DNA from 3 places in the Streptomyces sp. MB09-01 genome. Region 2 is predicted to be linked to each of the others. Evidence: riboswitches for the same ligand, from Rfam matches in the RefSeq annotation. Region 2 holds a riboswitch; each other region holds the start of a gene.

Region 1 (5,646 bases), on a different contig from region 2:
TAGTTGAAGAAGACGTGCGCGAGAAGGATCGCCCAGACGGTGGTGTCGAGCCGGACCCCCATCGTTTCGTCCATCAGCCCGCCGCGTCCCAGCAGCGCGAGGAAGGCGGTGCCGACGACCACGGTCGGCAGCACGAAGGGAACGGTCACCACGGCCCGCAGCAGCTGCTTGCCGGGGAACTCGAAGCGCGCGAAGACGTACGCGCCGGGGAGCGCGATCAGCAGCGTGAGCACGGTGGAGGCGAGCGCCTGCCAGGTGGTGAACCACAGCACGCCGGCGATGTCGGGCCGGGTCAGCACCTCGCCGACCCGCCCGAACTGCCAGCCCTCGTCGGTCTTGAGACCGCGCCCGACGATCGAGGCGACGGGATAGGCGAAGAACAGCCCGAAGAAGGCCAGGGGCACGGCCATCAGGGCGAGCCGCACGGCGGTCGCCCGGCCGCCCCGGTGAGGGCCGGGGCCGGGCGCGGCGCCCCCCGACGCCGCGCCCGGCCCCTTGGTACCGCCTACTTCACGACGAGCGAGGTCCATGCCTTGACCCACTGCTCACGGTTCTTGGCGATGGTCTCGGGAGCCACGTTCTCCGGCTTCTCGACCACCACACCGTGCTTGGTGAACAGCTCCGGCAGGGCAGCGTCCTTCGTCACGGGGTTCACGAACATCTGGAGCGGCATGTCCTCCTGGAACTTCTTGCTGACCAGGAAGTCCACCAGGGCCTTGCCGCCCTCCTCGTTCTTCGCGCCCTTCAGCAGGCCCGCGAACTCGATCTGGCGGAAGCAGGTGCCGGTGGCGACGCCCGTCGGGGCCTCGGCCGGCTGCGGCTCGCCGTACAGCACCTCGACCGGCGGGCTGGAGGCGTAGGAGACGACCAGCGGGCGGTCGCCCTTGGCCTTCTTGCCGCCCGCGGAGCCGGAGAAGCGCTCGTTGTAGGCCTGCTCCCAGCCGTCGACGACCTCGACGCCGTTGGCCTTGAGCTTGCTCCAGTAGTCCTTCCAGCCGTCCTCGCCGTACTTGCCGACGGAGGCGAGCAGGAAGCCGAGGCCGGGCGAGGAGGTCGCGGCGTTCTCGGTGACCAGGAGGTTCTTGTACTCCGGCTTGACCAGGTCGTCCAGCGTCTGCGGCGGGGCGATCTTCTTGTCGGCGAAGTACGCCTTGTCGTAGTTGACGCAGATGTCGCCGGAGTCGATCGGGGTGACCCGGTGCTCCTTGTCGAGCACGTACTCGGGCTTGACCGCGTCCAGGCCCTTGGCCTCGTAGGGCGTGAAGATGCCGTTGTCGAGGGCGCGCGAGAGGAGGGTGTTGTCCACGCCGAAGAAGACGTCGCCGCGCGGGGAGCCCTTGGTGAGGATCTCCTGGTTCAGCGCCGCGCCGGCGTCCCCGGACTTCAGGACCTTGACGGTGTAGCCGCTCTGCTGCTCGAACTCCTTGAGGACCGTGTCGGTCACGTTGAAGGAGTCGTGCGATACGAGGGTCACGGTCTTGGACTTGGGGGCGTCGCTCGCGCCCGCGGTCTTGTCCTTGGCGTCGCCGCAGGCGCTGAGCGTGGTGACGCCCAGCGCGGCCGCGAGCGCGGCGCCCGCGATCTTCTTGGTGGTGCTCACTGGTGAATTCCTCCTGGGATGTCCAGGAGAAGACGCGGCCCGGCCCGGCGCTCTGTGGGAGCGGACGCCGGGCAGGGCGCAACAGCTTGAGTGGTGACCGAACTTCCTACCCCGAATGACCGGGGCGAGGTTCAGAGGGTCTGCGGATGACGGATACCGCACTCTCAGCGCTGTGGCGCTCCCCTGTCGGAATATGAAATTGGTTCGGCCACAGGGTACCCCGTGGCCGAATATGAACGTCCCTGGCCGGAATCTAGCGCTCCGAGGCGGCGAGCTGGCCGCACGCGCCGTCGATCTCCTGGCCGCGGGTGTCCCGTACGGTCACGGGCACGCCGTGGCGGGCGATGGCCTCGACGAAGGCCTTCTCGTCCTCGGGCCGCGAGGCGGTCCACTTCGAGCCCGGCGTGGGGTTCAGCGGGATCAGGTTGACGTGGACGCGCTTGCCCTTGAGCAGCTTGCCCAGCAGGTCACCGCGCCAGGCCTGGTCGTTGATGTCGCGGATCAGGGCGTACTCGATCGAGATCCGCCGACCGGACTTCTCCGCGTACTCCCAGGCCGCGCCGAGCACCTCGCGGACGTTCCAGCGGGTGTTCACGGGGACCAGGGTGTCGCGCAGCTCGTCGTCGGGCGCGTGCAGCGAGACGGCGAGACGGCACTTGAAGCCCTCGTCGGCGAACCGGAGCATGGCCGGGACCAGGCCGACGGTGGAGACGGTGATGCCGCGCTGCGACAGGCCCAGGCCGTCGGGCTCGGGGTCGGTGAGCCGGCGGATGGCGCCGACCACGCGGTTGTAGTTGGCCAGCGGCTCACCCATGCCCATGAAGACGATGTTCGACAGCCGCGCCGGGCCGCCCGGGACCTCGCCGTCGCGCAGCGCGCGCATGCCGTCGACGATCTGGTGCACGATCTCGGCGGTGGAGAGGTTGCGGTCGAGGCCCGCCTGGCCGGTGGCGCAGAACGGACAGTTCATGCCGCAGCCGGCCTGCGAGGAGATGCACATGGTGACCCGGTCGGGGTAGCGCATCAGCACGGACTCGACGAGCGTGCCGTCGTGCAGCTTCCACAGGGTCTTGCGCGTGGTGTCGTCGTCGCAGCTGATGTGGCGGACGACGTTCATCAGGTCGGGGAGCAGCTCCTGCTGGAGCTTCTCCCGCGACCCCGCCGGAATGTCGGTCCACTCGGCCGGGTCGTGCGCGTAGCGCGCGAAGTAGTGCTGGGAGAGCTGCTTGGCTCGGAACGGCTTCTCGCCGATCGCGGCGACCGCCTCGCGGCGCTCGGCCGGGGTCATGTCGGCGAGGTGCCGGGGCGGCTTCTTGGCCCCGCGAGGGGCGACGAAGGTGAGCTCTCCCGGAACGGGGCGGGCCATGGCAGGTACTCCTTGTAAGACGAAAGGCGCGCCGCAGAAGCAGCGCGCCTTTCAAGAGTAACCGCCCGGCGTCACACGCCGCCTTTTCGCAGGTCAGCCGGTGCCCACGAAGGCCGCCAGGAGCAGCCAGACCACCGGTGCCGTCGGCAGGAGGGAGTCGAGCCGGTCCATGATGCCGCCATGGCCCGGCAGCAGGGTGCCCATGTCCTTGATGCCCAGGTCCCGCTTGATCATCGACTCGCCGAGGTCGCCCAGGGTGGCGCTGACCGCGACCGCCAGGCCGAGCAGCAGCCCCTGCCACCAGGCGCCGCCGTCGATCAGGAACTCCATGCACAGCGCGCCGGCCGCCATCGCGAAGGCCACCGCGCCGAACAGTCCCTCCCGGGTCTTTCCGGGGCTGATGCGCGGCGCGAGCTTGTGCTTCCCGAAGCGCCAGCCGACCGCGTAGGCCCCGGTGTCGCTGACCACCGTCAGGAGCAGGAACGTGATCACGCGCTGGGGGCCGTCGTCGGCGGTGAGCAGCATCGCGACGAAGGTGGCCAGGAAGGGCACGTAGAACGCTGCGAAGGCGCCCGCGGTGACGTCCTTGAGGTAGTCCTCGGGCGGTTCGGTCATCCGCCACACCAGGACCGCCAGCACGGTCAGGGCCATGGCGACCCAGGCGCCCTCGGCCCCCCGGACGTACCCGGCGATGACCATGGCCGCGCCGCCGACCGCGAGCGGGACGAGCGGGGCCTTGATGCCCTTCTTCTCCTGCAGCCGGGAGGTGAGCTCCCACAGGCCCACGACGACCGCGACGACGATGACGCCGACGAAGACCGCCTTGACGATCAGCAGCGAGGCGAAGATCACCGCGCCGAGACCGACGCCGACCCCTATGGCGGCACGCAGGTCCCGGCCCGCGCGCTTCTTCGGCGGCGGGGGCGAGGCGTCCTGCGGCTGCGGGGCATGCGGAGGCGGGGGGCTGGGCATGGGCTCCTGCGGCGGCGTATCGGCGCGGAAGAGGGGGCCGCCGTCCAGGGCGGCCCCCCGATCGCGTGCTTCCCGGTCGTCGAAGTCACGGCCGGCGGCATCGGGCACGATGGGCATGGGCCGAGTGTGCGGGCCCACCTGCGCATCGTATGCGGGACCCGCCGGAACCGGCTCCGGCTGCCAGGAAGTGTCGTTCATCAGACTTCGAGGAGCTCGGCTTCCTTGTGCTTGAGGAGCTCGTCCACCTGCGCGACGTACTTCGCGGTGGTGTCGTCGAGCTCCTTCTCGGCGCGACGGACCTCGTCCTCGCCGGCTTCCTTGTCCTTGACGAGCTTGTCGAGGGCGTCCTTGGCCTTGCGGCGCACGGCGCGGATGGAGACCTTGGAGTCCTCGGCCTTGGTGCGGGCGACCTTGATGTACTCCTTGCGGCGGTCCTGCGTCAGCTCGGGGAAGGTCACCCGGATGATGCTGCCGTCGTTGCTCGGGTTGACACCGAGGTCGGAGTCGCGGATGGCCTGCTCGATGTTGCGCAGGGCGCTCTTGTCGAACGGGGTCACGATCGCCATGCGCGGCTCGGGCACCGAGAAGGACGCGAGCTGGTTGATGGGCGTGATGGCACCGTAGTAGTCCGCCACGATCTTGTTGAACATCGCCGGGTGCGCACGGCCGGTGCGAATCGCGGCGAAGTCTTCCTTGGCGACGACGACGGCCTTTTCCATCTTCTCCTCGGCCTCGAGGAGGATCTCTTCGGTCACCACGTGCTCCTGCATGTCTTGAATGGATGGTTCAGGCGGGCGGGGCCGGCGGGGCCGGTCCGGGCTCGGTCCGGCGGCGGACCGCTCAGGCCCGGGTTTCCTGGTCGCTGACGAGCGTGCCGATCTTCTCACCCTTGACGGCACGGGCGATATTGCCCTCGGCGAGCAGCTCGAACACGAGGATCGGCAGCTTGTTGTCGCGGCAGAGCGTGATCGCGGTGGCGTCGGCGACCTTGAGGTCGCGGGAGAGGACCTCGCTGTACTCCAGCGCGTCGAACTTCACCGCGTCCGGGTTCTTCTTCGGGTCGGAGTCGTAGACCCCGTCGACGCCGTTCTTGCCCATGAGTAGGGCCTCGGCGTCGATCTCCAGGGCACGCTGGGCGGCCGTGGTGTCGGTGGAGAAGTACGGCATGCCCATGCCCGCGCCGAAGATGACGACGCGGCCCTTCTCCAGGTGCCGCACGGCACGCAGCGGGATGTACGGCTCCGCGACCTGGCCCATGGTGATGGCGGTCTGCACGCGGGAGTCGATGCCCTCCTTCTCCAGGAAGTCCTGGAGTGCGAGGCAGTTCATGACGGTGCCGAGCATGCCCATGTAGTCGGACCGTGCCCGGTCCATGCCACGCTGCTGGAGTTCGGCTCCGCGGAAGAAGTTGCCGCCGCCGATCACGACGGCGATCTCCGCGCCGTCGCGGACCACCGCGGCGATCTCACGCGCGATGGCGTGGACGACGTCGGGGTCGACGCCCAGTCCTCCGCCACCGGAGAAGGCCTCGCCCGACAGCTTCAGCATGAAGCGGCGGCCCTTCTTGTCCTGGTCGCTCTTGTCGTCGGATGCGGTGTGGGGGTCCACGCCCTGATTCATGGAGATCTCCTCGTGCACATACGAAGAAGGCCATTGCCGGTGGGTCCTTGCGGTTCCCTCTACGGCAATGGCCTCCTCGTCAGATCTG
Region 2 (5,646 bases):
CGAGCTCCTCCCCCGCCTCCATGCCCTTGTCCCGGAGCTGGACTATGTCCACGCCCCCGGCCAGGACGGCGTCGAGGAACTCGGGGAGGTCACCCTGCCGCTTGCGGGCGTCCGTGCAGAGGTAGAGCCGGGCGTCGGACAGCTGCATGGGTGAACCCCCCGTGGTGGAGGCGGTGTACGGGCGCGGGGCCCGTACACCGCGGTGGAGCGAACTGCGGATCAGGTCAGAGGGCGAGCGCCTGAGCGCGGCGCTTCACCTCCGTGCCGCGATTCTCGCTCAGCGCCTGCACGGGAGTGCCGGGCAGGGTCGGATCCTCGGTGAAGAGCCACTCCAGGATCTCCTCGTCGGTGAAGCGGTCGTCGCGCAGCACGGTCAGCAGCCCGACCAGGCCCTTGACGACCTTGTCGCCGTCGATGAAGGGGGCCGGCACCTGCAGGGAGCGGTTCTCGCCCCGGCGTACGGCGATGAGCTGCCCTTCCTTGACCATCTGGCGGACCCGGGTCACCTCGATGTCGAGCTTCTCCGCGATGTCGGGGAGGTACAGCCACGAGGGGACAAGGGCATCGATCTTTGCGTCAATCTCGGTCACGGACACAAGCCTGCCATCTCGGCTCCGCCGCCGGTACCTGAGCAGCCCCGTCCGGGTCGCGGCCGTGCCGGGACTCCGCCCCGGACCCTGCTCCTCACACGCCGGCGGGCCTGGATTCTTCAGGCCGAAGCCGACTTCAGCGGGGTGGCGGGGTCCGCGATCCTGGCCGGGTCCACGGGCGCCGCCGCCTCGATGAGCTTCCGGCCCTGTGCCACGTCGCGGGGCCTGCCCACCGCCAGGACCGCGACCAGGACGCCGCCCCGCAGCCAGCACACCGACCAGGCCGGCCCGGCCGGGTCGCCGCGCCAGAGCAGGGTGTCGGCCCCGCCGTGGTGTCCGGCGTACTGCACGAACCTGCCGAACTGCTCCGACCAGAAGTACGGCACCGGGTCGTACACCCGGGCCTCCCCGGCCCCGCCCCCGGCCAGGATGTTCGCCGCCACCGTCCGCGGTCCCTGGAGCGCGTTGTCCCAGTGGTGCACGAGCAGCCGCTTCCCGTACCGCCCCGAGGGGAAGGAGGCGCAGTCCCCGACCGCGTACACCCCGGGCAGGGAGGTGCGCAGGTACGCGTCGGCGGTGACCGAGCCGTCCGGGCCCAGTTCCACACCCGTCCCGGCCAGCCATCCCGTGGCGGGGCGCGCGCCGATGCCGACGACGACCGCGCCGGCCGGCAGGGCGCGCCCGTCCGCGAGCAGGACCCGGCCCTCCTCGATCCCGGCGACCTTCGCGCCGGTGATCAGCCCGGCGCCCGCCTCCTCGTACCAGCGCGCCATCGGCTCGGCGACCTCGGCGGGCAGCGCCCCCGCCAGCACCCGGTCCGCCGCCTCGACCACGGTCACCGCGCAGCCCGCCTCGCGGGCCGCGGTGGCGAACTCGGCTCCGATCCAGCCCGCCCCGACGACCACCGTCGCGGGCGCGCCCGCCAGGACCGGGCGCAGCCGCGCCGCGTCGTCCAGCGTGCGCAGCAGGTGGACGCCCGGGACGCCCTCGGTGCCGGGCAGGGTCAGCGGCTCGGCGCCGGTCGCCAGCACGAGGACCTCGTACGGGACCGGTCCGGCCTCGGTGTCCAGCTCGTGGTCGGCCGCCCGGAGCCCGGTGACCTCCGTCCCGAGCCGCAGCTCGATGCCGAGCCCCTCGAAGTCCACGTCGAAGGCGGAGTCCTCGGCCTTGCCGAGCAGGACCGCCTTGGACAGCGGGGGGCGGTCGTAGGGCTGGTGGGGTTCGGCTCCCAGGAGGGTCAGGGGGCCGGCGAATCCCTGCTCGCGCAGGGCGACCGCGGTCTGCACCCCGGCCATTCCGGCGCCGACGATCACGACGCCGCGCTCATTGTGTTCCGTCTGCTCGCTCACCCGGCCACCCTAATGACCTGACGCTCCGTCAGGAACAGGCGCCGCCTTACCGGCCGTCCGGGGCCGGGATAGTCTGGCCACCGTACCTATCGCGGGAGTCCGGCGCACCGGGCTGAGAGGGAGGCTGGCCGGCCTCCGACCGTACGAACCTGATCCGGGTCATGCCGGCGAAGGGAGGGGCTGGACGCCCATGCACTCATCTCGGAAGGGATCCGACGTCCTCGTCATCGGGGGCGGGATCATCGGCCTGGTCACCGCCTGGCGGGCCGCGGCGCGCGGGCTGCGCACCGTGCTCGCCGACCCGGCACCCGGCGGCGGCGCCGCCCAGGTCGCGGCCGGCATGCTCGCCCCCGTCACCGAACTGCACTTCGGCGAGGAAGCCCTGCTGGGCCTCGGCCTCGCCTCCGCCGCGCGCTATCCGGAGTTCGCCGCCGAGCTCGCCGACGCGAGCGGCGGCATGGACATCGGCTTCCGCGCCTGCGGCACCCTCGCCGTCGCCCTCGACTCCGACGACCGGCTCCACCTGCGGGAACTGCACGCCCTGCAGCGCCGCTGCGGCCTGGAGTCCGAGTGGCTCACCGGCCGCGAGTGCCGCCGCCTGGAGCCCATGCTCGCCCCGGGCGTACGCGGCGGCCTACGCGTGGACGGCGACCACCAGGTCGACCCGCGCCGGCTCGCGGCCGCCCTGCTGGCCGCCTGCGAGCGGGCCGGCGTGATCATCCACCGGGCCGCCGTGGAACGGCTGCTGGTCACCTCCGACCGGGCCGCCGGGGTCGTGCTCGACGACGGTACGGAGCTGCGCGCCGCCCAGGTGGTCCTGGCGGCGGGCTCGCTCAGCGGCAGGCTCGCGGGCGTACCGCCGGAGGTGCTGCCTCCCGTGCGGCCGGTCAAGGGCCAGGTCCTGCGCCTGTCCGTGCCCCCGGCCTACGCACCGTTCCTGTCCCGGACCGTCCGGGCGGTCGTCCGCGGCAGCCACGTCTACCTGGTGCCGCGCGAGAACGGCGAACTCGTCGTCGGCGCCACCAGCGAGGAACTCGGCTGGGACACCACGGTCACCGCGGGCGGGGTCTACGAACTCCTGCGCGACGCCCATGAACTGGTCCCCGGCATCACCGAACTCCCCCTCACCGAAACCCGTGCGGGGCTGCGCCCCGGCTCGCCCGACAACGCCCCGCTGCTCGGCCCGACCGACCTGCCGGGCCTGCACCTGGCCACCGGGCACTACCGCAACGGGGTGCTGCTGACCCCGCTCACCGGCGAGGTGCTCGCCGAGCTGCTGGCCACCGGCGAAGTGCCGGAGATCGCGCGCCCCTTCACCCCCCGCCGGTTCTCCGCCGCACGACAGGAGTCGTACGCATGACCCTCCCCGTCTCCGTGTCCGTCTCCGTCAACGGCGAGCCGCGCCAGGTCGCGGCCGGCACCACGCTCGACACCGTGGTCACCACCCTGACCACGGCCCCCTCCGGCGTCGCCGCCGCGCTCAACGAGACCGTGGTCCCGCGCGGGCAGTGGCCGGCCACGCCGGTGGGCGACGGCGACCGGGTCGAAATCCTCACCGCGGTCCAGGGAGGCTGAGCACCATGGCGGACGACCTCTTCACGCTGGGCGGCCGGACCTTCTCCTCCCGCCTGATCATGGGCACGGGCGGGGCCCCGAGCCTGGACGTGCTGGAACGCTCGCTGGTCGCGTCCGGCACCGAACTCACGACCGTCGCGATGCGGCGCCTCGACCCCACGGTCCAGGGCTCCGTCCTCTCCGTACTGACCAAGCTGGGCATCGCGGTCCTGCCCAACACGGCGGGCTGCTTCACGGCGGGCGAGGCCGTGCTCACGGCCCGGCTGGCCCGGGAGGCTCTGGGCACGGACTGGATCAAGCTGGAGGTGGTCGCGGACGAGCGGACCCTCCTGCCCGACGGCGTCGAACTGCTGGACGCCGCCGAGATCCTGGTGGACGAGGGCTTCACGGTCCTCCCCTACACGAACGACGACCCGGTGCTCGCGCGGAAGCTGGAGGACGTGGGCTGCGCGGCGATCATGCCGCTGGGATCCCCCATCGGATCCGGGATGGGCATCCGCAACCCGCACAACTTCGAGCTGATCACGGAGCGGGCGTCGGTGCCGGTCATCCTGGACGCGGGCGCGGGCACGGCGTCGGACGCCGCCCTCGCCATGGAACTGGGGTGCGCGGCGGTGATGCTGGCCTCGGCGGTGACGCGGGCACAGGAGCCCGTCCTGATGGCGTCCGCCATGCGGGACGCCGTCTCGGCGGGGCGGCTCGCCTTCCGCGCGGGGCGCATCCCGCAACGCCGCTTCGCCGAAGCCTCCTCTCCCGCGGAGGGCCGCGCCGCCCTGGACCCCGAACGCCCGGCGTTCTGACCCGCGGTCCGCTCCCGGGGCTCCGCCCCGGACCCTCACGGCGCTCCGCGCCCGCGCCTTGCACGCGGCGGGACCGGAAGACCGGTGCGGCGCCCCCGGCGGGGGCGCCGCACCCGGGTCACGTCACAGCTGCGCTGCAACGCGACCCGGCCAGACCGGCGGCAGCAGAGCGGCTCGTAGAATCCTCGGGTGGATACGACCCTGGATGACCCCCTCGTCGGGCGCGTGCTCGACGGCCGCTACCGCATCGACGCCCGCATCGCGGCCGGCGGCATGGCCACGGTCTACCGGGCCGTCGACACCCGCCTCGACCGTGTGCTCGCCCTGAAGGTGATGCACCCGGCCCTCGCCGCCGACGCCGCCTTCGTGGACCGGTTCATCCGCGAGGCGAAGTCCGTGGCCCGGCTCGCGCACCCCAACGTGGTCGCCGTCTTCGACCAGGGCACGGACGGACCGTACGTCTACCTCGCCATGGAGTACGTCTCCGGCTGCACCCTGCGCGACGTGCTCCGCGAGCGCGGCGCGCTCCAGCCGCGGGCCGCACTCGACATCCTCGAACCCGTGCTCGCCGCCCTCGGCGCCGCCCACCGGGCCGGCTTCGTGCACCGCGACATGAAGCCCGAGAACGTCCTGATCGGCGACGACGGCCGGGTCAAGGTCGCGGACTTCGGGCTGGTCCGGTCCGTGGACTCGGTCACCAACACCACCGACTCCGTCCTCGGCACCGTTTCCTACCTGGCCCCCGAGCAGATCGAGAGCGGCGTCGCCGACACCCGCGTGGACGTCTACGCCTGCGGTGTCGTCCTCTACGAGATGCTCACCGGCTCCAAGCCCCACCTCGGCGGCACCCCCGCCCAGGTCCTCTACCAGCACCTCAACGAGGACGTCCCGCCTCCTTCCGCCACGGTCCCCGGACTCCCCGTCGGGCTCGACGAGCTGGTCGCGCAGGCCACCGCCCGCAGCGCCGACCTGCGCCCCTACGACGCAGCCGCGCTGCTCGGCCTCGCCCGTGAGGCCCGCGCCCTGCTCAGCGACGCCGACCTGGACGCCGTACCGCCGCAGGCGCGCGCCGAGGAGCGGTCGTCCGCCGAGGACCGCACCGGCGTGATCCCGCGCCCGGTGACCGCGCAGCCCGTGAACCACACCTCCCGGCTGGAGACGCTGCCGCCGCCGGCCGCTCCGCCCGCGCACCGGCCGGCGCCCGCCGGGCGGCCCCGCCGCGGCGTGTTCCTCGTCATCGCCGGGGTGCTGCTCGCCCTCGGCGTGGGCACCGGTGTGTGGTACATCAACTCCGGCCAGTTCACCAAGGTCCCGAACCTGCTCGGCAAGACC
Region 3 (5,646 bases), on a different contig from region 2:
TGCGCGAGCGGAACATGTCGGTCGGGCTGTACGCGCTCGACGCCGGGCAGGTCGATCCGCAGCAGCCCCACCGCCAGGACGAGGTGTACTTCGTCGTGAGCGGGCGCGCCTCGATCACCGTCGGGGAGGAGACGACCACCGTGGCGCGCGGCAGCGTGGTCTACGTCCCGGCGGGCGTCCCGCACAAGTTCCACCACATCACCGAGGACTTGAAGGTGATGGTGGTCTTCTCCCCGCCGGAGAGCTGAGCGCACCGGGCGGCTGAGGGTCGGGGTCCCGATTCCCCTAAGGGGCGGGTCAGGGGAGTCCGGGGGCTCGCGGGCCCCGATACGGGGGCGTGGACTCCTAGCATCGAGAGCAGGAAGTCAAGGACGAGGAAGAGGTCGAGGACATGGACGGCATCCGAGAGACATTCGCAGGCATGCCCTGGTGGCTTAAGTGGGTCGCCGTTCCGCTGCTGGCGCTGTTCGTGTTCGGCGGTGTGATCACCAGCATCCTGACCGTGCTGATCGGCCTCGTCTTCAAGGTGCTCCTCTTCGTCGGCCTGGTCGCCGGCCTGGTGTTCGTCGTGAAGAAGGTCGGCGGAGGCCGCACGAAGTCCTCCTCCGGCGACTGGTAGGACACGACGGGGACGAGCCCGGCGGGTCCGGGATTGAGCCAGGTGAGGGAACGTGAGGCACTAAACCGCTCACACCACCGGAATCGGCGGATAGAGTGGCAATCTGCGCCGGTCCCTGGGCATCGAAAGCCGGTACTGCCGCTCTGACCTGCGGTGATGCTAACGAGCCGCCGAGTACGACCCCCAGGAGTCACGGCATGCGCGGGGGCGGCCCCCGCAGGGCGGGCCTCCCCGAAGGCCCGCCGCCACGCCTGGGGGTGAGCTTTGTCTCCGCTTCACAACGCCGGTGTGCCGACGCTGATCGGCTCGGTCCAGAGGGCGCTGAGACTGCTCGAAGCAGTGGGGTCCCATGGTCAGGGAGCCCCGGCGAAACAGCTCGCGCGCGAGGCCGGGCTCCCGCTCCCCACCGCGTACCACCTGCTGCGCACCCTCACCCACGAGGGCTATCTGCGCAGGGAGGGCGGAGTGTTCGTACTCGGCGACGCCGCGGGTCGGCTGGCCGTCGGGGGACTCCAGCAGAAACGTCGCAGCATGATCCTCGACTCCCTCGCGCACTTTCGCGACGTGGTCGGGGCCCCCGTCTACTTCGCGGTATACCGCGAGGGTGAGATCGAGGTCGTGGGCGTCTCGGACACCCAGGCCAGCCCCGCCTGCGAGGAGTGGGCGGACTTCCGTGCGACCGGCCATGCGCACGCCATCGGGCAGTGCCTGCTCGGACAACTCGACGAGGAAACGCGCAAGGACCATTACGACCGATATCCGGTCGAGCCGATCACCGCTTATACCGTGCGGGATCTCCGGTCGCTCGAGCACCGGATCGGGGCCCTCGGGCGAATGCAGCCGGTAACCGAACGTCAGGAATATGCCCTCGGCACGGTCTGTGCGGCCATCCCCATCACAGCGGGCGATACCGCCGCAACTATGGCGATTTCTCTCCCCTTGCACCAGGAAGATCGATTGCGCTGTGTAGTCGATCGACTACGGAGTGAAGTAGGCGCGCTGTTGAGCACCCTCTCGTTCTCTATCAGTATCTGAAAACTCACTCCTTGTGATCTGCTAGCGCTTCCACCACCCTTGTCAAGAGGAGCCTGGGGGATCATTCCTGGCCACTTCCACTACAGCGGGGTAGGCAATGCGCGAGTCGGTACAGGCAGAGGTCATGATGAGTTTCCTCGTTTCCGAGGAGCTCTCGTTCAGGATTCCGGTGGAACTCCGGTACGACGCCCGTGATCCCTACGCAGTCCGCCTGACCTTCCACCTTCCCGGAGATGCGCCCGTGACCTGGGCGTTCGGCCGGGAGCTCCTCCTCGACGGCATCAACAAGCCGTGCGGTGACGGCGACGTGCACATCGCCCCCACCGATCCGGAGGAACTGTCCGACGTCCACATCCGGCTGCAGGTCGGCGGCGACCGGGCCCTGTTCCGCGCCAGCGCGGCGCCGCTCGTCGCGTTCCTCGACCGCACCGACCGGATCGTTCCGCTCGGACAGGAGCGGAACCTGGGCGACTTCGAGGAGAACCTCGACGAGGCGCTCGGCAAGATCCTGGCCGAGTCGAAGCAGAACGAGCAGAACGCCGGCTGACGCGCGGGCTCACGCTCACACGCGCCCGCCCCTCGGGAAGACGGGAACGCCCCTCGGGAAGACGGGAACGCCCCTCGGGAACGCCCCTCGGGAACGCCCCTCGGGAACGCCCTTCGGGAAGACCCTTCAGCGCTTGCGCCGCCGGCCCCGGCCGCCGCGGACCGGCCCCGCGGCCGGCGCGACGTCCGGGGATCCCGGCCGGTCCGCGGAGACCACCAGCGAGGCCAGCGCCGTCGTGACGGGAACCGAGGCCACCAGTCCGATCGAGCCCACGAGGGTCCGTACGATTTCCACCGCGACCAGCTCGCTGTTCGCCACCGATCCCATGCTGCTGTTCGCGATCGAGAACAGCAGGAGCAGGGGCAGTGCGGCACCCGCGTAGGCCAGCACCAGCGTGTTGACCACCGACGCGATGTGGTCGCGGCCGATCCTGATCGCCGCCCGGTACAGGCCTCGCGGCCCCATCGAGGGGTCCGCCGCGTGCAGTTCCCAGACAGCCGAGGTCTGGGTGACCGTCACGTCGTCGAGCACGCCCAGCGATCCGATGATCACGCTTGCGAGCAGCAAGCCGCTCATGTCGATGTCCGGGTACAGGCCGTGGATCAGCCCGGTGTTGTCGTCCGTGTTGCCGCTGAGGGACGCCCAGTCGATGAACACCGAGCCCAGCAGGCCGATCAGCAGCAGCGAGACGAGGGTGCCGAGGACGGCGACCGAGGTACGGGCGGTCAGTCCGTGGCACATGTAGAGGGCGATCAGCATGATGGCGCTCGCCCCGACCACCGCGACCACCAGCGGGTTCGAACCCTGCAGGATGGCCGGGAGGATGAACAGCGTCAGCACGCCGAAGCTGACGATCAGCGCGATCAGGGCGAACAGCCCGCGCATCCGCCCGACGAGGACGACCGCGACCGCGAAGATGCCGGCCAGCACCGCCAGCGGCATCTTGCGGTTCACGTCGATCACCGAGTACTGGAGGTCGCGGGGGGCGTCGGGCGCGTACGCCACGACCACCTCCTGGCCGTCCGTCAACTGCCGTGGCGCTCCCGGCTGGACGATCTCGACGAAGGTGCGGCCCTTGTCCGGGCCGGTGCCGACCTCGACGGTGGCCTTCTTGCACTCGCCGGTCTGCGCGGCCTGGGCCTCACGGCCCTGGGGGGTCGAGGGGTCCGCGGTCGGCGGGACCTGTGCGGCGTTCACCGATTTGCAGTCGACGTGTTCGAGGGAGACGACCTTGCCCTGCTGGGTCTGGCGGTCGAAGCCCACCCCCGTGCGCTCGTGGGCGGGGGCGCCGCCCGGCCAGAGCACCACCATGCCGATGAAGACGGCGGTGGCGAAGGGGATCAGTACGGCCGCGATGACCTTGCGCAGGTGCTTCGAAACGGGGGCCGCCGGTCCGTGTCCGTGGCTGTGCCCGTGGCCGTGGGAATGACCGGCGGAGGTATCGGACGAGTGCCCGGCGGAGTGCCCCGGGCCGTCGTGCGCGTGGCCGGTGTGGCCGTGGGGCTCTGTGGGCTCGGTGGGGGGCTGCGGCGAGGACGTCACCAGCAGATCATCGCAAGAGATGAGGGGGCCCACTGTTCAGCACGCCATGGATGACGCTAGCGTGGGGGCTACTTTGCACAACGCGGGAGCTCGGAGCACCGGGCTGAGAGGACGCTGATCACCGTACGCGCATCACAGATGCGTACGGGAAGAGGCTGCGTCGACCGCCGAACCTGTTACCGGGTAATGCCGGCGTAGGGAGATCAGGTCTCATGACCATTCAGGACGCACGCACGCCTGCCGTCAGCCAGGACGCCGACGGCCAGACCGAGCGCCAGCCCGGCTGGCACAAGGGATACCTGGCGGGCTCCCGCCCGGACCTCCGGGTGCCGGTCCGCCAGGTCCACCTCACCAACGGCAAGGACGTGACGCTCTACGACACGTCCGGTCCGTACACCGACCCGCAGATCGAGACCGACGTCCGCCGGGGCCTCGCCCCGCTGCGCGAGAACTGGATCATCGGCCGCGGCGACACCGAGGAGTACGCGGGCCGTCCCGTGCGCCCCGAGGACGACGGCATCAAGCACACCTCGCCGCGCGGTGGCCTCAAGAACCTCGACGCGGTCTTCCCGGGCCGCCCGCGCCAGCCCCGCCGCGGCCGGGGCGGCGCCGCCGTCACGCAGCTCGCGTACGCCCGCCGGGGTGAGATCACCCCGGAGATGGAGTACGTCGCGATCCGCGAGAACGTCTCCCCCGAGGTCGTGCGCGAGGAGATCGCCGCAGGCCGGGCCGTGCTTCCGGCGAACGTGAACCACCCCGAGATCGAGCCGATGATCATCGGCAAGCGGTTCCTGGTGAAGGTCAACGCCAACATCGGCAACTCGGCCGTCACCTCCTCCATCGAGGAGGAGGTCGACAAGATGACCTGGGCGACCAAGTGGGGCGCCGACACGGTCATGGACCTCTCGACGGGCCGCAACATCCACACCACCCGCGAGTGGGTCCTGCGCAACTCCCCCGTCCCGATCGGCACCGTGCCGCTCTATCAGGCGCTGGAGAAGGTCGACGGCCGCGCCGAGGACCTGACCTGGGAGATCTACAAGGACACGGTGATCGAGCAGGCCGAGCAGGGCGTCGACTACATGACGGTCCACGCCGGCGTGCTGCTGCCCTACGTGCCGCTGACCGCCCGCCGCAAGACCGGCATCGTCTCGCGCGGTGGCTCGATCATGGCCGCGTGGTGCCTGGCGCACCACAAGGAGAACTTCCTCTACACGAACTTCGAGGAGCTCTGCGAGATCCTGGCGTCCTACGACGTCACGTACTCGCTCGGCGACGGCCTGCGCCCCGGCTCCATCGCGGACGCCAACGACGCCGCGCAGTTCGCGGAGCTGAAGACGCTGGGCGAGCTGAACACGATCGCCAAGCGCCACAACGTCCAGACCATGATCGAGGGCCCGGGCCACGTCCCGATGCACAAGATCAAGGAGAACATCGACCTCCAGCAGGAGATCTGCGAGGAGGCGCCGTTCTACACGCTCGGCCCGCTCACCACGGACGTCGCGCCCGCGTACGACCACATCACCTCGGGCATCGGCGCCGCGATGATCGCCTGGTGGGGCACCGCGATGCTCTGCTACGTCACGCCCAAGGAGCACCTGGGCCTGCCCAACCGCGACGACGTGAAGACCGGCGTCATCACGTACAAGATCGCGGCGCACGCCGCCGACCTGGCCAAGGGGCACCCCGGCGCCCAGGAGTGGGACGACGCCCTGTCGGACGCGCGGTTCGAGTTCCGCTGGGAGGACCAGTTCAACCTGGCCCTCGACCCGGACACGGCCCGCGAGTTCCACGACGAGACCCTTCCCGCCGAGCCGGCCAAGACCGCGCACTTCTGCTCCATGTGCGGTCCGAAGTTCTGCTCGATGAAGATCTCGCAGGACATCCGCCGCGAGCACGGCGG

The links. A riboswitch is a leader RNA that binds a small molecule or an ion and turns the genes downstream of it on or off. The one in region 2 is predicted to bind thiamine pyrophosphate.
Region 1: another riboswitch for thiamine pyrophosphate. It lies ahead of PV721_RS15725 (thiamine ABC transporter substrate-binding protein); the one in region 2 lies ahead of thiO (glycine oxidase ThiO).
Region 3: another riboswitch for thiamine pyrophosphate. It lies ahead of thiC (phosphomethylpyrimidine synthase ThiC); the one in region 2 lies ahead of thiO (glycine oxidase ThiO).

What each region holds. Positions count from the first base shown of each region.
Region 1 is NZ_JARAYQ010000063.1:2,659-8,304, reverse strand. It holds gene PV721_RS15730 (iron ABC transporter permease) at 1-410, opposite strand, end outside; gene PV721_RS15725 (thiamine ABC transporter substrate-binding protein) at 506-1,600, opposite strand; TPP riboswitch at 1,686-1,795, opposite strand; gene rlmN (23S rRNA (adenine(2503)-C(2))-methyltransferase RlmN) at 1,854-2,966, opposite strand; gene PV721_RS15715 (phosphatidate cytidylyltransferase) at 3,060-4,136, opposite strand; gene frr (ribosome recycling factor) at 4,136-4,693, opposite strand; gene pyrH (UMP kinase) at 4,779-5,558, opposite strand.
Region 2 is NZ_JARAYQ010000005.1:269-5,914, forward strand. It holds partial or broken gene PV721_RS01945 (thiamine phosphate synthase) at 1-148, opposite strand, end outside; gene PV721_RS01950 (Rv2175c family DNA-binding protein) at 225-590, opposite strand; gene PV721_RS01955 (NAD(P)/FAD-dependent oxidoreductase) at 710-1,939, opposite strand; TPP riboswitch at 2,021-2,132, shown strand; gene thiO (glycine oxidase ThiO) at 2,130-3,299, shown strand; gene thiS (sulfur carrier protein ThiS) at 3,296-3,514, shown strand; gene PV721_RS01970 (thiazole synthase) at 3,520-4,314, shown strand; gene pknB (Stk1 family PASTA domain-containing Ser/Thr kinase) at 4,504-5,646, shown strand, end outside.
Region 3 is NZ_JARAYQ010000008.1:50,375-56,020, forward strand. It holds gene PV721_RS03155 (cupin domain-containing protein) at 1-248, shown strand, start outside; gene PV721_RS03160 (DUF5326 family protein) at 401-619, shown strand; gene PV721_RS03165 (IclR family transcriptional regulator) at 917-1,654, shown strand; gene PV721_RS03170 (SsgA family sporulation/cell division regulator) at 1,752-2,201, shown strand; gene PV721_RS03175 (YibE/F family protein) at 2,328-3,743, opposite strand; TPP riboswitch at 3,816-3,961, shown strand; gene thiC (phosphomethylpyrimidine synthase ThiC) at 3,956-5,646, shown strand, end outside.